4 regions of the Teredinibacter haidensis genome follow, and region 3 is predicted to be linked to each of the others. Evidence: predicted binding sites of a transcription regulator. Region 3 holds the regulator's gene; each other region holds the start of a gene.

Region 1 (5,295 bases), 900 kb from region 3:
TGTTGGCACAGAGCGTTCAACCATTGCACCGTTTGGAATACGTCCAACACTGGGGATATTCACCGTTACGCTGGAACCATCCCTGCCTTCTGCGCCAAAACCACCCACAATTAAATTGCCCTGGGCGATTGCATACACTTTTCCATCCAAACCTTTGAGTGGCGTTAGTAATAAAGCACCCCCGCGTAAGCTCTTGGCATTGGCAACCGAGGAAACCGTAATATCGATTGTCTGCCCGGGCTTGGCAAAGGGTGGCAGTTCCGCATGCACCGCAACAGCGGCAACATTTTTGAGCTGGAATTTTGCATTGGCGGGAATGGTAATACCAAACTGCTTTAACATGCTCATAAAAGATTGCGTGGTGAAAGGAGTTTGGTTGGTTTGGTCACCGGTACCATCCAACCCCACTATCAATCCATAACCAACCAACTGGTTAGTACGCACCCCAGAAACTGAAGTTAAATCTTTAATTCGTTCCGCCTGAACAGCGGCGCAAAACAGCATTAACAAAACAATGGCAAGCTGTGAAAAGATAAGTTGTGTAACGCGTTTGTTACCCATAATTAAAATGGCCAGAGGGGACTATTAAAGAATTTGCCCAGCCAACCCATTTCTTGTGAGTCGGCGAATGCACCCCTACCGGAATAAGTAATACGCGCATTGGCAAGTTTTGTTGACAGTACGGAGTTATCCGGGCTGACGTCATCAGGGCGAACCAAACCACTCAAACGAATATATTCATCACCACGATTTAAGGTCAACCATTTTTCGCCACGAACTAGTAATGTTCCATTGGGATAAACATCCACTACCGTAACGGAAATATTGCCGTTTAGCTGGTTGCTTTGGTCGGCATCCGCTTCGCCGGTAAATTCTCTTTCGGCGACCAGATCAGTACTCAACGAAAGATTTCCAGCGCCGGGAACCGCACCCAAAAGAAGGCTATTGCCTCCGGAGCCCCCCACGCTGATATCATTATCTTTAACCAAACCAATATTTGTGCTTTTACTTGAAGTGGTACGTTCCTGCAAAACCACATTGATAATATCGCCAACCCGGCTGGCTTTTTGATCTCCAAATAACGCAATGGAGGAGTTTTCCGAATAGAGTGAACCATTACCGGGAGTATCAGGGAGCGCAGACGGTTGCATTACCGGAGCATAATAGGGGTCATCGGGCATTGGCGGTTGGCTCACGCAGCCCACCAGGCACAAAACCATTAGACATCCTATTAGCGTTTTACTTTTCCCGGTTTTCATTTCACCACCTGTTTTTACTGGTATACGAAGTACTTCATCCAATCTGAGGTATTCGATTACAGATTCTGAGTGACGAACTGCAGCATTTGGTCTGCAGTGGAAACCACTTTTGAATTCATTTCGTAGGCGCGCTGCGTGGTGATCATATTGACCATTTCTTCCACAATATCGACATTGGAATTTTCCAGCATGCCCTGCTTAATTTGACCTAAACCATTCTCGCCGGGCGTGCCTGTTAAAGGGTCACCACTAGACGCAGTTTCTAAGAACAAATTTCCACCAATCGCTTGTAGTCCACCGGGATTGATAAAATCTACCGTTTGGATATTTCCCAGTATCTGCGGCGCTGGCGTTCCCGGGACAAAGGCGCTCACCGTACCGTCGGTTCCAATTGTTAGGCGATCGGCATTGGGTGGAAGCGTAATCGCTGGCTGCAGCAATAAACCACTCGCATCCACAATTTCGCCCTGCGAAGATAAATGCAATTGCCCTGCACGCGTATAAGCGATGTTTCCATCCGGCTGAAGAATTTGCAGAAAACCACGGCCATCAATGGCAATATCCAAAGGCTGTTCCGTTACCTGCAAACTGCCGTGGGTAAATTGCTTTTGCGTACCGACAACACGAACGCCCGTGCCCAACTGCAGACCGGAAGGCAACTGCGTTTCTTCCGTATTTTGCGCACCCGGCTGACGTTGAATTTGATAAAGCAAATCTTCAAAAACCGCGCGATCACGTTTAAAGCCCACCGTTGATGTATTAGCGAGGTTGTTCGCCACCGTGGTGAGTTGAGTGTCCTGGGCAGCCAGGCCGGTTTTACTAACGTAGAGTGCTGCGTGCATATCACACCTCAGAGTTTATTTATCAGCTTACGCGTAACAGACTCGCGGAAGTTTCAGAATTTTCTTTGACTGTTTGCATTATTTTTACCTGCATTTCATATTGCCGAGCGAGGCTTAAAACACTGGTAAGTTCGTTGACCGCATTCACATTGCTGGCTTCAACAAAGCCGGAAATCACGCGGACATTTGCATCTGCGGGAATTTCTTCTTCAAGGTTCAACGCAACAATCAATCCACTTTCACCACGCTTAATAGAATCTAATGGTGGATTAACCAATCGAATACGGTCTGCCTGAACAGGGGCATCAACGCCCTGCCCCAGGGGCATAACTGTTATTGCACCATCAACCGCAATTTCAATTTTCTCTGCTGCTGGGAGCGCAATAGGCCCTCCGTTGCCGAGTACCGGCAAGCCACTGCCGGTTCGCAGCATGCCAACACTATCGATAAACAGTGAACCGGCGCGGGTATACGCTTCAGTTCCATCCGGAGCCTGTACAGCAATAAAACCTTCACCTTTAATGGCAATATCCAGCTCTCGCCCTGTTTCCACTAGAGCTCCCTGAGTAAAATCAGTAGCCGGACTTTCAGCCAGTGCATAGGCGCGCGTTGGGTGGCCGTCGCCGTACAGCACCGGCATACTCCGGGCCTGGGCGAAATCGGCTTTAAAGCCTGTGGTATTGATATTGGCCAGGTTGTTGGCGTGCGCAGTTTGCGCTTGCATATTGTGTTTGGCACCGGTCATGGCGACATAAAGTGCTTTATCCATAGGATTTCACTTTGCTTCAACTAAAGGGTTTAACGTAAAAGCAACGGTATTCACTGCTGGAATTACGTCACTTTTTCCGAGTTACGCTGATTGGAGCAATAAGAGTGCCAGAAGTTTGCAATGGTCAATGTATATAGACTTGTTATTCACGCTTCTGTCGCCCAGGCCAACATAGGAATTGTCAGCTATATTTAATCTTTGATTTGGCTATAACAGGTATCTGAACTATGAGAGCGCTTTTTTTGTGTGCTATTTCCTTCGTAAAACCTTTAAGTGCTTTTCTGGCGCTTATGGCCTTTGCCGCTCAGCTAAGTGCGGCACCCATGAGGGTCGTTGACGGAAGCGATGGCATTGCTGCCTACGCCAAGGGCGTATTAAAAATCGTACTAAGTAAGCTGCCCGAAAAGTATGAATGGGATGACTCAACCCCAAGCGCTACGGAAGCCCGAGTCACACAAATGCTGAACGATGGCGAGCTGGATATCGTTTGGTACGCAACAACTAACGATTTCGAAGAAAAAATGCTACCCATTCGTATCCCACTCTATAAAGGCCTGCTGGGTTACCGCATTTTTATGATCAGAAAAGGCAACCAACACCTTTTCGACGGAATTGAAACACTAGGCGACTTAAATCGTGTGTCTATTGGGCAAGGCAGGCTCTGGGCTGACACCAACATTATGGAAGCCAATGGAATTGACGTCGTCAAGGCTACGCAGTATGAAGGTTTGTTTTATATGCTGGACGGCGGTCGATTTGAAGCCTTCCCTAGAGGTGTTCACGAGCCTTGGTACGAGATTGCGCGCTATCCAGATTTAGATCTGGCCGTTGAAAAAACACTGATGATGTCCTATACCAACCCCTTCTACTTTTTTGTCGCTAAAGGAAATACCCAGCTAGCGAAAAAAATTGAAAAGGGCTTTCGGGAAGCTATTGAAGACGGCAGTTTTGATGACTACTTTTTTAACGATCCGGTGGTAAAAGATGTCATAGAGAAAGCCAATCTACAAGATCGAACTGTTATCAAGCTGGAGAACCCTCTTCTCCCAAAAAACACACCGGTTGACGATGCCCCCCTTTGGCTCGATCCTCGCGCACTCTAACCATCCATCTACAACTCCAGGGATAGTGTATTAGCCCAGGAGCAATATCCCTACGCTACTCTACTACTAGCGTAGGTTAATAATGGTTTGCGTTACCTGATCGGCCGTTTCAATGGTTTTGGCGCTCGCCTGGAAGTTGCGCTGCGCAATAATCAGGTTGACCAGTTGCTCAGACAAATCCACATTGGATTCTTCCAAAGCTCCCGATTGCAACGCTCCCAGCGCACCACTTCGAGGAACTCCAACATTGGGCGGGCCCGACTCAAAATTTTCGGCCCACATGGTATTACCTACAGGCTGCAGGCCTTGCTGGTTGGTAAAGTCTGCAAGAGCAACCTGCGCCAGCGCTTGTGATTCACCGTTTGTATAACGAGCAAATATGACCCCACTCTCATCGATACTCAGACCGGAAAGCCGACCCGTTGCATAGCCGTCCTGATCCACATCATTAACGGAGAAATCTGAACCAAACTGGGTTGTGCCCAGCAGATCAATAACAAAATTGGAAGACGACGGAGGTTCGGGGATAACGGTGGTGCCACCCGCCAGTACGTTTTGAGGCCCCAGAGCACCGTTGGGCTGACCACTGGAGTCCAACGGTATCCAGTTGGAAACAAGAATCTCCTCAGTCTGAATCTGATTTAACGAACCATCTTCATTAAAGTAAACATTAAATGATGCGCGAGTAGACTCCGTATTTAGGGGCGGCGCTAAAGACGTGTCTGGATCGCCCACATCCTCACCATCAATCTGTACATAAACCTCCCAATGGTTGGCGGCTGTAGTCGCATCGGCAGGATCGTAATTCTGTTTTACGAAATACTGGGTCATCACATGCGAGTTGCCCAAGCTATCGTAAATGCTCATCGACGTCGCACTGTTGTAGGTGGCCTGATCGGTGGGATCAAACGCATTAATCACAATATCGGTAAACTCTGGATCCAGCTCATCGCCACTAAAAGGCTGAAACAGCCCCACGGATGGAGGGCTTGCATCATCCATCTCATAACCCTGTTCCAACACGATATTAATGGATCCACCCACGGTTATAGAGTTAAGGGTCGCGTCATAATTTCCCGCGCCAACTGGAGGAATTTGCAACGTTTGCGCCGGCGCATCCTGATCCCCTTGCACGGTCAGTGAGTCTGAGGCATCAGTACTATTAATACTCACCCTCAAGTCATCCCCTACCGCCGAGCTCAACACCAAAGTCGTCCCAGTAGCGCCTAATGTGGCAGTAATACCCGGTAAAATGGTACCGCTCAGAGAATTAATTTCTGTTTCCAAGCCCGGCAGATCATCCGCTACCAGGTTCACGCCAT
Region 2 (5,295 bases), 1.1 Mb from region 3:
TCTGGGCGGAGGCGATCCATAATATACCTTCAGTATCCAGATGAAGATCAAATATGCCTCCAAAACCGTCAATATCGACTGTTGTAAATTGCTGGGTTTGAATGTCAAGGCTTTCCAGGCCTGCCTGGCCTCCTATCCAGACCTTGCCGTTGTCCATTGGCAAAATGTCGTTAACGGAATAATTAATCATCCCGGTATTCATTTCATTTTTAATCGGATGATAGGTTTCAAACCGTCCGGTTACGGGGTCGTAAGTTTGTATCCCTCGTCGCCAGGAGCTTAGGTACAGTAATCCATAGCTATCGATTTCGATTTGGAAAATATTATTACTATCCAGTGTTTGGTCATTGGTGGCGTCGGGATTATGCTGTATTCGCAAAAATTTCCCATTGCGTGGATCGAGGCGATTTAAGCCTCCCGCCCAGGTGCCTGCCCAGATATATCCTTGTGCGTCTTCGGCAAGCGCGATTACTGAGTTGCTACTGATACTGGAGGGATCGTTGGGGTCGTGGCGATAGTGGCTAAATATACCGGTTGAAGGATCGAATTTATCTAAACCTCCGCCATCCGTGGCCAGCCAGATATAGCCGCTACTATCTTCATGTAAATCCAGGAGATTATCGAAGCTGAGACTTTTGTTATCGCCTGCGAGGTGTTTATAGCTTGCGAATTTCTCCAGGTGCTCGCTGACACGGCGCATCCCGTACGAAGAAACCGAAAACCATAGGGAGCCTTCGTCGTCCTCTTGTATGTTGTTGACTGCGCCCGGTGGGAAGGCGTATTTGCCAGCGTCTGATGCGGGAAAATGGAAAAAGCTGTCCGTTTCCGGCTGGTGGATATAAACGCCCCGTTTGTCTGTTCCCACCCACATGCGTTCGTGGGAATCGAGAAACACTGACCAAATTTCGTTAGATTTTAAGGCGCCGTGTTTTTGGGGGGCTGCTCGGTGGCGTTTGATTTTTTGTGTTTCGATATCAAGCACGACTAAGCCTTCCATCGTTGCAACCCATAGATTTCCCTGGTTGTCCTCCGTTAAGCTTCTGATGGAATCGATTCCCAGGGAAAATTCGGCAGGCATAGGGTATTGCGTTATTTGATGAGTTTTGACATTGAACAGGAATATACCTGCATTGGAGGCTACCCATATCGAAGAATCGTTATGGGGAGTAATGGCGGTTACAAAATTCTCATTAGAGCTAGGGAAGAATTGGTGGACAACCTGCTTGGTTTTCAGGTCGAAGGCACGAAGGCCTACCCCTTCGCCACCCACCCATAAAATACCGTAATGATCTTCGTACAGAGCCCAAATGGCTTCGCCATTTTTCGATACGTTGAAGCGTGAAAAGGTTTCTGTTTCTGGGTGATAAAGGTCAAGTGTTCTACCGGCAACCCACAGCTCGCCTGTGCGTTGGCTTAATATTGCTGTGATGTAGACGGAGCCGATGGTATCGGGGTCGTTTGCGTTATTGACGAAGCTCTGCATTCGGTAGCCATCGTAACGTTTTAAACCGTTATCGGTGCCAATCCACAAATAGCCATCGTGGTCGTGCATGGAAACAAAGGCTAGATCGCTGCTGCTGTCCTCTTCAAGGTAGAGAGGGTGAAATTTGATATTGCTATAGATCTGTTTGGGGGAGCCGTGTGCCTGCAGAGAAAAGCCGAAAATAGCGAGAGTCAGAGCTAAGATTAGTGCTGGCATTGTCTACCGGGACGGTCTGGGAGAGTGTTTTTTAAGGATAGCGCAAAAAAGCTACAGGCATCGTTCTTCGTGGCTGCTGAATAACCTTAATTCTGGCGTGAGAGCCCGGGTTGGGGGGGACAATTAGAGTGAAAAAAAGCCCAGTCAGTTTCCTGCCCGGGCTTTTTGTTTTCTGGCTAAGCTATAAACTTATACAGAATAGTACATGTCAAACTCAACTGGGTGAGTTGTCATGTTGAGCTTTTCAACTTCTGCGCGCTTGAGCGAGATGTACGCATCGATGGTTTCTTCGGTGAATACGCCACCTTCGGTCAAGAATCCACGATCAGCGTCCAGGGCATCCAGAGCTTGTTCAAAAGAGCTACATACTGTTGGGTATTGACCAACTTCTTCCGCAGGGAGGTCATACAGATCCTTGTCACCTGGATCGCCAGGGTGGATCTTGTTCTTGATTCCGTCCAGGCCAGCCATCAGCATTGCAGAGAATGCAAGGTAGGGGTTGGCGGTGCAGTCTGGGAAGCGGATTTCTACGCGACGTCCCTTAACGTTAGGTACGTAAGGAATGCGGATAGACGCAGAACGGTTACGTGCAGAGTAGGTCAGAATAACGGGTGCTTCGAAACCTGGAACCAAACGCTTGTAAGAGTTGGTAGAGGCGTTACAGAAAGCGTTCAGTGCACGCGCATGCTTAATGATGCCACCGATGTAAAACAGGGACATTTCGCTCATGCCAGCATAAACGTCACCAGCGAACTGGTTAATACCATCTTTAACGAAAGATTGGTGAACGTGCATACCAGAACCGTTATCGCCAACCAAAGGCTTAGGCATAAAGGTGGCTGTTTTACCGTAGGCGTGAGCAACGTTATGTACGCAGTACTTAAGAATCTGAACTTCATCAGCTTTCTTAACCAGAGTGTTGGCGCCAACGCCGATTTCACACTGGCCAGCAGTACCTACTTCGTGGTGGTGTACTTCTACAGCTAAACCCATTTGCTCCATGGCATTACACATAGCAGCGCGCAGGTCGTGAAGTGAATCTACAGGTGGTACTGGGAAGTAACCGCCTTTAATGCCAGGACGGTGGCCCATGTTGCCTTCGTCGAAGCTGTGCTCTGAGGCCCAAGCGGCTTCTTCGGAAGATACCTTGTAGAAGCAACCGCTCATGTCGGAGCCCCACTTGATATCGTCAAATACGAAGAATTCTGGCTCTGGACCAAAGTAGGCTGCATCGCCTAAACCGGTAGAGGCCAAGTACTCTTCTGCACGTTTGGCGATGGAGCGAGGGTCGCGCTCGTAGCCCAGACCGGTAGTCGGTTCTACGATGTTACAACGAATAATTACAGTGGGTTCGTCGGTGAATGGGTCTAGAACCGCAGAGCTGTCGTCTGGCATTAAAATCATGTCTGATTCGTTAATACCTTTCCAGCCGGAAATAGATGAACCGTCGAACATCTTTCCTTCTTCGAAGAAGTCTTCACCAACTTCTGATACAGGGAGAGAAACGTGCTGTTCTTTACCTTTGGTATCGGTAAATCGCAAGTCTACCCAGCGAACTTCATTTTCTTTGATCAAATTCAGAGTCTGCTCTGACATGAGATTCCTCCAGAGTCATGGCCCAAGCCAATATTGTTATTGAGAAAGGTGAGTATTAAAATATTTTTGTACTCTTAACGCTCCGTTTAAAGTGCAATTGCTACTCACATCCTAGCGAAACGTAAGATTGAGTGGAACGTCAATCGCAATTAATGTGCCATAATGCCCGAAGCCGTGAAACACTTGAAAAACAAGGGCTTCGCGTGAACGTGAACGAAATTGTTGCAAAATGGCGCACATAACTGGTGCATTGTTTTGGTACTGCACCAAAAAAGCGCTCCAAATACAGAGCTTGCGGTGAAGTAGCGGGCCATTATACTCGCACCCTAAACTTTTTACAGATACTCGATCAAACCTTCCATGATATTTACCGTACGCTTTTTTCCTGAGATCACCATTAAGAGTCACCCCGTTCGAAAGCGCTGGACACGGCAGCTAACGGAGAATATACGGCTTCTCGCAAAACGCCTTCACCCCGATGCCAAAGTGCAGCAGGATTGGGATCGAATTGAAGTTCGAGTGCCGGAGGATACGCCGGAAGTGGAAGGGCAGTTTGTCGATATGTTGGCGCGCATCCCGGGTATTGCTAATTATTCTCTCGTTCGGGCGCACCCATTTGAGACATTGCATGATGTCTATGAGTTGGCCCTGCAAGCCTGGACAGAGCGCCTGAGAGGTAAAACATTTTGTGTGCGGGTGAAGCGCACGGGCCAGCACGATTTTACCTCCATTGAAATGGAGCGTTATGTTGGTGGCGGGCTGAACCAGAATACCCAGGCCGCAGGCGTTAAACTTAAGGATCCGGACGTCACTGTTAGCCTCGAAATAAAAGATAGCCTCTGTTATCTCGTGGAGCACAAGTATGCGGGCCTCGGCGGTTTTCCATTGGGAACTCAGGACCAAGTCTTGTCGTTAATCTCGGGCGGGTTCGATTCCACAGTCGCGAGCTATCTGATGATGCGCCGTGGGCTGCGCACGCACTACTGTTTTTTTAATTTGGGTGGTAAGCAGCATGAGCTAGGTGTAAAGGAGATCGCGTTTTATTTGTGGAATCGCTATTCCTCCAGCCATCGGGTGCGTTTTTTCTCGATCCCTTTCGAAGATGTAGTGGCCGAAATCCTGCAAAAAATTGGTCCTGCGAATATGGGTGTTGTGCTGAAGCGCATGATGCTGCGGGCAGCCGATCAAATTGCCGAGCGCGGTGGCGTGCAGGCGGTTGTAACCGGTGAGGCCATTGCTCAGGTATCCAGTCAGACAGTTCCGAATCTTGCGGTTATCGATGATGTTGCAGACCGACTGGTGTTGCGCCCACTGATAGTCATGGATAAGCCGGATATTATTCGCCTTTGTCGCGAAATTGGTGCGGAGAATTTTTCGGCGAATATTCCTGAATATTGCGGCGTCATTTCTGTAAAGCCCTCGGCAAAAGTGAAGCCGGAAAGGGTCGTGGCGGAGGAAGCAGGGTTCGATATGGGGATTCTGGAGAGGGCGATTGCCAATACGCGGATGCAGCCGATTGATGCGGTCATGGAGGATTTACAGCAAACAGAGTATCAAATGGAAGAAGTGGTCGAGCTGTTGGATGCCGATGTGGTAATCGATATTCGTCACCCCAGTGAAGTGGAAATGAAACCCTTAAAGTTGGCCGCTGAGCAGGTGATGACCATTCCGTTTTACAGCCTTAGTGGCGAGTTCAGCAAGCTCGATGCTTCCTGTCGCTATCTGCTGTACTGTGAGAAGGGGGTGATGAGTAATCTTCATGCTGCCCATCTGTTTGATGATGGTGTGCAGAATTTGGGGGTGTATAGGCCCGTCAACAAGCCCTTCTAGGGCGCTATATGTGAGTAACTAAAATGGCTGGTGGCGCATCGCGTAAACAGAATGTACTGGTGTTTGTTGCTGCGTTGGCAATTATTATATTGTCTGTTGTGGCTACGTTGTTTGTATCTGAGCGGATGGCTAATGGTGGCTTCGGTTCCTCCGGTAAAGATGGTTATCAG
Region 3 (5,295 bases):
GTTCTACCCACCGCACTGGCGGCCGAGGCGTTTAACCTGATGGAAACCCACAAAATTACCGCCTTGGTCGTAGCCGACAACAACCACCCCATTGGCATACTCCATATGCACGACATGCTGCAGGCAGGACTGGTATGAAGCACCTATCTCTAGAACAAATTGATGAAAAAGCCCGCGCCATAAAGCTATTGCTGCTAGACGTGGACGGCGTACTAACCGATGGCAAACTTTATTTCAGCGGCGACGGCTACGAAATGAAGGCCTTTCACACGCTGGATGGCCACGGCATGAAAATGCTGCGCAACTCCGGTGTCGAAGTGGGTATTATTACCGGTCGCAACAGCCCCATCGTCGCAAGGCGTGCAAGCGACCTCGGCCTAAAACTCCTCAAGCAAGGGCGCGAAGATAAATTTGTTGCTCTGCAGGAGTTACTAGAAGAATACCCCTGCGAACTCGAAAATATTGCTTTTATGGGTGATGACTACCCCGATCTAACCGTTATGTGTAAAGTCGGCCTCGCGTTAACCGTAGCCAACGCCCACCACGAAGTGGTCGAAAATGCCCACTGGCAAAGCTCCGTTAACGGCGGAGAAGGCGCCGTGCGCGAGGCGTGCGATCTTATTATGAAAGCGCAGGGCACTTACAAAGCCGCTTTAGATAAATACTTGAGCTAAACATGGTTAAAAACCGGCTATACATACTGTTTATATGTTTGGGTATTAGCGCCATTGTTATGCTGTGGGACTCTTCCGAGGAAATTCTGACTCCACCTAAATGGCAGGACGAAGATGGCCACAGCTTTCCCTATGCTGTCGCTAAAGATGCTTCAACTCAGCATTTTGGCGATCAAGGCAAACTTGATTATTCTTTTACCGCCAGCAAACTGGAACACTATCGAGTCGAAAGCGCCGACAATAAAACCTCAGCAGAAGAATACACCCTTATTTTTGAGCCTCGCTTTGAAATATATGAAGAAAAAGCGCCTTGGCAAGTAGAGGCGGAAAACGGAAAATTAGTGAGAAACACCGAGCAAATTACACTGTGGAATAATGTACGTATCTGGCAATCGGAAACGCTGAGCAACATCCAGCCGACAGAATTGAATACCAGCTCACTCACAATAAATCCCGCAGAAAAAGTCGCGTACACGCAAGAGCCTGTTAAAATACACTCGGCCTACGGCGAGATAGATGCCGTGGGTATGACCGCAGATTTTCGACAACGAAAAATCAAACTCCACAATAAAGTGAAGGCGATTCACAGAAACCCTACGCAAGCAAACCGAGATGATACTGAATCACTACCTGAATAATTTCGCTTGCCGAATGTTTAGCACTATTTTGCTGATATCCATGGGCGGCAATAGTCTCGCCCTCCCCAACGACCGCTTTCAAGATTTAAGTATTCAAGCCGACAGCGCCGAACTGGATGACCAAAACGGCACGACCACGTACGCCGGCAAGGTTATTGTGGAACAGGGCAGCATGAAAATTACGGCAGCGAAGGTCATTATCTACGGCCGTAACGACAACTATTCCATGGTTGTCGCCACAGGAAAACCCGCTCGCTTGAGCCAAATCCCAAAAAAGGGTCAGGAGGCAGTTACAGCGCAAGCTAATCGCCTTGAGTACCGCATTACCGATGAAACCCTGTTTCTGATTGATAACGCAGCATTTAAACAGGAAGGGACCAGTCTGAGCGGCAACCGCATTGAATACGATGTTAAAAGAGCCGTGGTAAAAGCGGGCGGAAAAAGCGATGCTTCCGGCGATGACCGCCGGGTAAAAATGGTCATCCCCCCTAAAGCCCTTTCCACTGAAGAACAGCCGCAAGAATAACGAGAACCCAACACCCCAATGCCTAAACTACACGCGCACCACCTAGCAAAGAGCTACAAAGGCCGCAAAGTTGTAATCGACGTTTCCATCTCCGTGGAGGATGGACAGATTGTCGGTCTACTCGGCCCCAACGGGGCCGGAAAGACCACCTGCTTTTATATGATTGCCGGTATCGTTAAGGCAGACCGCGGCGATATATCCATTGGCGATACCGATGTAACCCATATGTCTATGCATGAACGAGCCCGCCAGGGCTTGGGTTACCTGCCCCAGGAAGCATCCGTGTTTCGCAAGCTGACCGTCGCCGATAATATTATGGCGATTTTAGAAACCCGCAAAGACTTGCGCCGAAAACAGCGCCATGAAGCCATGGAACAGCTGCTCAATGAGTTCCACATTCAGCATATTCGCGACAGCTTGGGCATGGCCCTCTCCGGCGGCGAGCGCCGCCGCGTTGAAATTGCCCGCGCTCTCGCCACCGAGCCACAATTCATATTGCTCGACGAACCCTTCGCCGGAGTGGATCCCATCTCCGTCAGTGATATTAAGCAGATAGTCCAACACTTGAAGCAGCGCGGTATCGGCGTACTGATTACCGACCACAACGTACGTGAAACCCTCGATATTTGTGAAAAAGCCTATATAGTATCTGAAGGGCACATTATTGCGGAAGGAAGCGCAGAAGTCGTTCTCAGTAACCAAAAGGTACGTGAAGTCTACCTTGGGAAACACTTCACGCTATAAGTCGCGCCAATACTTGACATTACCCGCCAGCCAGCCATATCTACCGGCACAATCTTTGCTTTAAAAGGATTGATTGTCCCGACGGCGGAGACTAAACTACGTCTAATCCGCACCGACTCCGAGCAAGCCCAAATGCCAATTGGTGCCCGATCTAATTTTCACGGGAAGTTAGTAGTCGCCATATGAAGCAGTCCCTCCAACTAAAGCTCGGCCAACAACTCACCATGACACCGCAGCTGCAACAGGCCATCCGTCTCTTGCAGCTTTCCACGCTGGATCTTCAGGCAGAAATTCAGGAAGCTCTCGACTCAAACCCAATGCTCGAGACCTCCGAAGAGGGTGAAAATACCGGTACCAGCGGAGAGCAAAGCGAAACGCCAAATAGCCAGAGTCAGGAAGCCAGCCCGACGAATAGCGACGACAAGCCAGAAAAGCCCGATACCGACTGGAACGAAGATAACATTCCCACCGATCTCGCCGTCGACACCAGTTGGGACGACATCTACGAGACCGCACCCAGCGGCTCAGGCCTTGCCAAACCAGACTCGGATGACTACGATTTTGAATCTCGTCGCGGCACAGCCGAAACCCTGCAAGACCACCTGCACTGGCAACTAAACCTTACTCCCATGTCGGATCTGGACAGGGAAATAGCGGAAACGATAATCGACGCCGTAGAGCCGAACGGATTGCTGGGGCAAAAGCTGGATGACATGTTCTCCGGCCTACAAGCTCACCACGAAGAGCTTGAGATGGACGAAATGCTGGCAGTTCTACATAGGGTTCAACAGTTCGATCCTCCTGGCGTACTCAGCCAGGATATCCGCGAATGTCTGCTAACTCAGCTGCGACAGTTGCAAAGTGACACCCTTGATATTACCCACGCCAAAGCTCTGGTTAATGATTATTTGGACCTGCTCGGCGGCCGCGACTTCAAACAACTGATGCGAAAACTGCGCATAAAAGAGCCCGAACTACAGGCCGCCATTCGCGTCATTCAAAGCCTAAACCCACGCCCAGGGGAATCCATAGGCAGCGACGAAACCGAGTATGTCGTGCCAGACGTTTTCGTCAGCAAAGTGAATAACCGCTGGATGGTACAACTCAACCCCGATATCGCACCCAAGCTGCGCATTAATACCAGCTACGCCTCCCTCGTCAAACGTGCCGACTCCAGCTCAGACAACACCTTTCTACGCGACAATCTGCAGGAAGCCCGCTGGTTTCTGAAAAGTCTGCAAAGCCGCAACGAAACCTTACTCAAAGTATCCACCTGTATTGTGGAAAAACAGCAGGGCTTCCTCGACTACGGCCCGGAAGCAATGAAACCCATGGTGCTGCACAACGTCGCTGAAATAGTGGAGATGCACGAATCCACCATTTCTCGTGTAACCACCCAAAAGTATATGCACACACCCCAAGGTATTTTTGAGCTGAAATACTTTTTCTCCAGCCACGTCGCCACCGATTCAGGCGGCGAATGTTCCTCTACCGCCATTCGCGCCATCATCAAAAAACTTGTGGCGGCAGAAAACCCACGGAAACCGCTAAGTGACTCTAAAATTACTGGACTGTTAGCCGAGCAGGGTATTAAGGTAGCGCGCCGAACCATTGCAAAGTATCGCGAATCCTTGCACATACCACCCTCGAATGAACGCAAGCGACTGGTTTAAATTCAAGGCTTTTTTGATTTCTGTCCTGATAACGACTTGGAACCTCAATGAATGCTGGTAGAATGCGCGCCAGTTTGCAGCTCCGGGTCGCAAACATGGGCGTTATCGCTCCTGTTTCCGCCTTATACCTCCTAAAAGCGCTTACTACGCGCGGCTGGAAAGGACACGTAAAAACGTTATTACTATGCAGATATCAACCATTCTTACCGATGAACGCTGTAAAGCCAAAGCTACCGACGCCAGCAAAAAGCGTGTACTGGAAAGCCTAGCCAGCCTATTCGCCAGCGACCTACCCGATACAGACGAAACCACCATCTTTCAATGCCTGATCGCCCGCGAACGCTTAGGCTCGACCGGTATAGGCCAGGGCGTCGCCATCCCCCACTGCCGTTTATCCGCTTCGAATCAAACCCTCTGTGCTTGTATCACTCTCGATCATCCCGTCGATTTTGATGCCGTCGATGGAGCCCCGGTAGATGTTATTTTCGCCATCCTTGTCCCTGAAGATGCCGAAGACTCACACCTTCAAACTCTCGCCACCCTTGCCGAAGCCTTACAGAATCCGAACTTCACACGTAAACTAAAAGCCTGCAGCAGCAATGAAGAATTGTTTCGTGTCGCGGCTGGTGTAAACTGATAACCATCTAATATCAGTAAAATTACACACTGCGGGTAAGGGTTTACCCGTACAACGCTTACGATTTTATCCCCCTTTGGTATATACCCATGCGCCTGCTTATACTCAGCGGAAGATCTGGCTCAGGTAAGAGTTCTGCTCTACACCTCTTGGAAGACGAGGGTTTCACCTGTATTGATAACTTACCCGCCAACCTGCTGCCCGCTTTAATCGAGCAGATCGGCGACCGCATCAGCAGTGAAGAGCAGCGCTTTGCGATAGGGATTGATGCGCGCAATATCTACGGTGACCTCAGCAAACTCGCCGAGCTGATAGATAGCTCCGGTATTGAACGCAGTGAATACCAAATTGTTTTTCTCGACAGTTCCCGAGAAATACTGCTTAAGCGCTTTAGTGAAACCCG
Region 4 (5,295 bases), 720 kb from region 3:
GGCATCAGAGAATAATTTTGAAAAACAATTCCGCGTTCAGGGCTCGGGCCCGTGACGGGCTGGCCTTTAAATAAGACTTCTCCTGAATCTGGTGACATTAGTCCTGCCATGGAAGAAATCAGGGTTGTTTTTCCGCTACCGGAAAACCCGACGATGGCGACAAACTCACCTTCCTCAATTTCCAGATTGATGTTGGAAAGCACTTCAGCAATATTATTTCCAGAGCCGTAATTCTTACTGACGTTTTTTAACTGAAAAATAACCATTTTAATGCTCCTAGCGCTTGTCGCCAAAGGTAAACAGATTTTGCAGGGTGAACATGATTCTATCCAACAGAAAGCCAATAATACCGATGGTTAGTACAGCAACCATAATACGGCCCAGAGAATTGGAGCTTCCGTTTTGGAATTCGTCCCAAACAAATTTACCCAAGCCTGGGTTCTGGGCTAGCATTTCTGCAGCGATTAGTACCATCCAACCAACACCTAAAGATAAACGTAGGCCGGTAAATATAAGGGGCAATGAAGAAGGTAAGACCAATTTTGTTACTTTGGTAAACCAGCCTAGTTGCAACACTTTTCCAACATTCATTAAATCCTTATCGATTGAGGATACGCCCAGAGCGGTATTGATAAGTGTTGGCCAAAGTGAGCATAGGGTTACGGTAATTGCCGAGTTTAAAAACGATTTACTGAACCAGGAGTTGTCGGCGGTAACATAGGTTGCGCTCACTATCATGGTGACAATCGGCAGCCATGCTAGCGGAGACACAGGTTTAAATAATTGAATTATCGGATTCATAGCTGAGTTGAATGTTGTGCTCAATCCACACAATATCCCCAAAGGTACAGCTACAAAGGTGGCGATTAAAAAGCCCATAAATACGGTTTTGATGCTTGTCCATATTTGATCAAAATAAGTTGGCGAACCGGTGTAATCTCTCCATTTTATTTTTTCAGTTTTTCCCTGATCTTCATATTTCGCATTGCGAGCCTTCTGGCGTTCATAGAAACTGGAGGATTTTTCTCGTTGATATTTGTGATCTTGCCACAGATTCGCTGCTTGCGTATAAACGGCTGTAGGACCTGGGATTGTACCCAGGCTGGTGACAACCTGACTCGACAGCTGTGCCCATAAGAGAAGGAAAACAGAAAATGCAACAATGGGTATGCCCATTACCAGCCAGAGTTGTCTTAACTGTTCTTTAGGAGATTCGCCTGCGGCAAGGCGCGCAAGTGGTACAAACCAGGTAAGCCCTGAAATTTCCAAAATATGTATGAATTTATTAATCATAATTCCAACCCGTTCAATATAAATCAATAGCCAAAAAAAGGCGGTGGAGAACCACCGCGCAAACGGATGAATGTTATTTCTTAACAACTCCAGTAGCCGAAACGGTTTCACCGGATTTCAAACCAATGGGGAATTGTGCAAGATATTCGTTTGGCTTCTTGCCATCGAAAGACATATTGTCGATAAACTCTTTTTGTGGTTCACGATAGCCGTCCGTGCCAAAGGGGAAGTCTTCTTTTTTTACTTTGCCTTCTGTAACTAGCATTTTTGCGGCTTTCATATAAACGTCAGGTTTGTATACTTTCTTGGCTATATCGTGATACCAGTTGTCGGGCTTGTCTTCGCTGATCTGACCCCAGCGGCGCATTTGAGTGAGGTACCATATTGCGTCTGAATAGAAGGGGTAGGTGGCGTAGTAACGGAAAAAAACGTTGAAGTCGGGTACTTCTCGCACATCACCTTTTTCATATTCAAATGTGCCTGTCATAGAGTTGGCGATGACCTCTGCATCGGCGCCGACGTAGTTTGGCTGCGACAGAATTTTTACGGCGGCTTTACGGTTCACATTATTTTTTTCATCGAGCCATTGGGCTGCACGAATGAGCGCTTTTACAACTGCCAGGTGAGTGTTGGGGTATTTTTCTGCCCAGTCGCTGGATACACCAAATACCTTTTCTGGATTATTTTTCCATATCTCGTAATCGGTAATGACTGGCACACCAATACCTTTAAATACGGCTTGTTGGTTCCAGGGTTCGCCCACGCAGTACCCGTAAATGGTTCCGGCTTCCATAGTGGCGGGCATTTGCGGTGGCGGTGTTACAGAAAGAAGGGTGTCTGCTGATATCTGGCCAACCGTACCGGAAGAGCCGGGGCCGTAGTAGCCGGGTTCAATTCCACCGGCGGCTAACCAGTAGCGCAGTTCGTAGTTATGCGTGGAAACAGGGAAAACCATTCCCATGTTAAAAGGCTTGCCTTGGGACTTGTACTTTTCGACAACCGGTTTAAGTGCTTCGGCGCTAATAGGGTGAACGGGCTTCCCATTTTTAACGGGGATATTGGGTTTCATTTGCTTCCAAATTTCGTTGGAAACTGTAATGCCATTACCGTTCAGATCCATACTGAACGCGGTCACTATATGAGCTTTGGTGCCGTAGCCAATAGTAGCTCCCAATGGTTGCCCTGCTAGCATATGGGCTCCATCGAGGTTGCCATCGATGACACCGTCGAGGAGTACTTTCCAGTTTGCTTGTGCCTCCAAGGTGACAAATAGTCCTTCGTCTTCAAAAAATCCCTGTTCGTACGCAATAGCGAGTGGGGCCATATCGGTTAATTTAATAAAGCCAAATGTTAATTCGTCTTTTTCTAGTTTAAGTTCTTCTGCAATAACGTTGCTGGCTGTTGTTGCAATCAATAATGCCGAAAGCATCACCGATGAAAGTTTTTTAATTTTTCGATAGATTGAAGAGTAGTGTCCCATTTTTTTAATCCCAAAAGTCAGGTGGCTGTGTGGCTGAATCAAGTTCTATACACACACCGTGTACTAAAAGTGTGCTTAAAAACGGCCGATTAAAAATTACTGTGCCATTCGCAAATGCGTGCCTATGAAATGGCAATTCCCTTGCCAACTTGGTTTGTCAGACGAAATTCAGTTAAAAAACAATTGGTTATATGGGCATTTAATACAAATTAAGGGCGGCCTGAATGCTAGGTAGTGCACGAAAATGGGGAGTTTTTTGGTGGGAGGTGTTGCACCTTAGACCACGATGAAGAGTTAAAGTAAAATTTATTCGCTTTAACTTGGTGCGATGGTGGTGCAATTGAAGAGCTTTTGTCTGGGTTTTTTATTCTCAAAAAAAGGGGGCTCTAGAGCCCCCTTCTAACAGCTAGTCCGTGTTAGTTTTATATAACACTATATGCAATGCGGCGTTTGTCCATATCCACACTTTCCACTTTAATTTCAACTTCCTGTTCCAGAGCGTAAGTATGTTCGTTTACGGTCAAGGTCATGCGTTTAGCGTCGAAGGATTTTTCTTGTTTTTTCGTGAACAAAATAAATCCGTCAATTCCACTGTCTAACAGGCGAGCACCAAAGCCTTGCTGGGTAACAATGCGTATTTTTGCTTTACCTGTAGTGCCGATCAGCTTTTCGGCATATTGGCAGGTCAGCCATTGGAAAAGCTCTCTGTCGGCTTGCCGGCCATAGGTCAGAGCGTTTTGTATGGACGTTTTATTTTCATCTTTGATAGCGGAGAAACTGCTTTTATTGAGCTGGTTGTGTATTGCCCAATGGTTATATAGATCGGCATAGCGGCGAATGGGGGATGTGATAGTGGCGTAGTGCGGCATGCCAATACCCAAGTGAGCCGCTGGATCTATGCTCAATTCGCTGCTCGGCATCATGCGACGAAGCGGGGACAAAAGGTGAGCTTTATTCGACGCTGCGATGTCTTTAATTAGCGTGAGATAGCCGCTTTCAGTTTGAAGGTCTTCGTGCTCGAAACCTTCTTCCTTGAGCAGTGCTTTAACTTCGCCCAGTCGATCAACTCTGAAGCCGGCGTGAATGGTAAACAGGCCCATACCTTTTTGTTTGAGGAATTCGCCCGCGCAAAAATTTGTGGCGAGCATGGATTCCTCAACGATCTGATGGGCCCTGGTGCGACTACGCGGGGTCGTTTTCTCGATTTTACCCTTGTCGGAGAGATGAATATCGTATTCCAGTTGTTCATCACCCACTAGGTACTCGGCCTTGCGGTAGGCGGTTCTCAGCTCGGCGAGTTCGGACAGGTCTTTGAGCATTTGTTGAATGTTCTCAGGCAGGTTGCTCAGCTCGCATTCTTCTTCTCCAGCCAGTAAGGCGGCAACACCTTTGTAGCTGAGTTTATGTTGTGAACAAATTAGCGCTTTGTGAAAGCTGTAGCCCGTCAGCTCACCCTTTGCGCTATAGGTTTGCTTGCACACTAGGGAGGGCCTGTTTGCAGCCTCATGTAAAGAAAAACATTCGTTTGCCAGGGCTTCTGGCAGCATAGGGACTGCACCGCCTAAGAGGTAGATGCTTTGCGCATTTTTTAGTGTGCTTTGCGCCAATGCGGAGTTCTGTCCAATAAAACTGGCGGGGTCGGCAATGGCTACCTGCAGTTGATATTCATATTTGCCGTCTACATCTATCTTCTGCAAGGCCAGAGCATCGTCCATATCGCGGGTTGACGCCGAATCGATGGTGACGAAAGGTTCTGTCGTTAGATCCAGTCGGTCATCACCAAACTGTATCTCCTGAAAGCTTTTTTCGATAGTTTTGCTTTGTTTCTGTGCACTTTCGCTGTAGCGAGGAATCAGGTCGTATTTGGCGGCGATATAGCGGCGCTCGATATAGGCGTCATCTTCCTGACCAATGCGTTCGAGAATCTTCGCAGACGCCTTGCCATCTTTGTATGGATGTTGCTGCAGACGGGCGACAACCATATCACCATCTTTACAGCGGCCACGGGCTTTGGGTGGTAAAAATATCCAGCGGTTCATAGGCGACGACTTCATCCCAGGGGCTTCTCCCAGAGGAACGACGAAGTGGCCTTTTTTAGAGGATCGGTACTGGCCTAAGAAGCGGGTGAGGGATTGCTCCACAAGCTCTTCCAGGGTGCCTTCCAGTTGACCTTTATTATTGGTTGTAAGGCTGATTTTAACCTTGTCACCGGGGATGACATGCAGCATTTTTTCAGGGGAGAGGAAGGCGTCCCTTCCATCTTCCAAGCGAACAAACCCGAAGCGGCCATTGGTGCCAGCAACCGTGCCTTGAGCGTATTCCTTTGAAGCCTGTATGTCTGATTTTAACTGTGTAAGCTGGGAAAGGATATTTTTGTCGAGCATTGACCTGTGGCCCTTGATTTTGCAAAGCCGCAGATTCTACCAGATATTTGACAGAACTGAATGACAGATAAGTCACCGAATGTATATTAGGTATATCATTAACCGGCATAAAATTTTGTGGAGACATTGGATGCTAAG

Evidence for each region. Region 3 encodes sigma-54, which starts transcription at its own class of promoters, with help from an activator protein. Its sites were predicted from a motif close to TGGCACANNNNTTGCNNT; they were not measured.
Region 1: H5715_RS09270 (flagellar basal body rod protein FlgF) is a predicted target of sigma-54. The motif match lies at 2,963-2,980, and genes of this name have one in related genera.
Region 2: glnA (glutamate--ammonia ligase) is a predicted target of sigma-54. The motif match lies at 3,438-3,455, and genes of this name have one in related genera.
Region 4: H5715_RS10140 (CmpA/NrtA family ABC transporter substrate-binding protein) is a predicted target of sigma-54. The motif match lies at 2,903-2,920, and genes of this name have one in related genera.

Annotation. Positions count from the first base shown of each region.
Region 1 is NZ_CP060084.1:2,391,354-2,396,648, forward strand. It holds gene H5715_RS09255 (flagellar basal body P-ring protein FlgI) at 1-504, opposite strand, end outside; gene flgH (flagellar basal body L-ring protein FlgH) at 564-1,259, opposite strand; gene flgG (flagellar basal-body rod protein FlgG) at 1,316-2,101, opposite strand; gene H5715_RS09270 (flagellar basal body rod protein FlgF) at 2,124-2,870, opposite strand; gene H5715_RS09275 (substrate-binding periplasmic protein) at 3,098-3,973, shown strand; gene H5715_RS09280 (flagellar hook-basal body complex protein) at 4,040-5,295, opposite strand, start outside.
Region 2 is NZ_CP060084.1:4,384,871-4,390,165, forward strand. It holds gene H5715_RS17925 (ligand-binding sensor domain-containing protein) at 1-1,699, opposite strand, end outside; gene glnA (glutamate--ammonia ligase) at 1,889-3,295, opposite strand; gene thiI (tRNA uracil 4-sulfurtransferase ThiI) at 3,656-5,125, shown strand; gene H5715_RS17940 (hypothetical protein) at 5,149-5,295, shown strand, end outside.
Region 3 is NZ_CP060084.1:3,293,821-3,299,115, forward strand. It holds gene H5715_RS13130 (KpsF/GutQ family sugar-phosphate isomerase) at 1-138, shown strand, start outside; gene H5715_RS13135 (KdsC family phosphatase) at 135-674, shown strand; gene lptC (LPS export ABC transporter periplasmic protein LptC) at 677-1,312, shown strand; gene lptA (lipopolysaccharide transport periplasmic protein LptA) at 1,326-1,838, shown strand; gene lptB (LPS export ABC transporter ATP-binding protein) at 1,857-2,582, shown strand; gene H5715_RS13155 (RNA polymerase factor sigma-54) at 2,765-4,255, shown strand; gene ptsN (PTS IIA-like nitrogen regulatory protein PtsN) at 4,440-4,892, shown strand; gene rapZ (RNase adapter RapZ) at 4,982-5,295, shown strand, end outside.
Region 4 is NZ_CP060084.1:2,573,474-2,578,768, reverse strand. It holds gene H5715_RS10150 (ABC transporter ATP-binding protein) at 1-266, opposite strand, end outside; gene H5715_RS10145 (ABC transporter permease) at 277-1,290, opposite strand; gene H5715_RS10140 (CmpA/NrtA family ABC transporter substrate-binding protein) at 1,367-2,722, opposite strand; gene H5715_RS10135 (VacB/RNase II family 3'-5' exoribonuclease) at 3,196-5,157, opposite strand; gene H5715_RS10130 (succinylglutamate desuccinylase/aspartoacylase family protein) at 5,288-5,295, shown strand, end outside.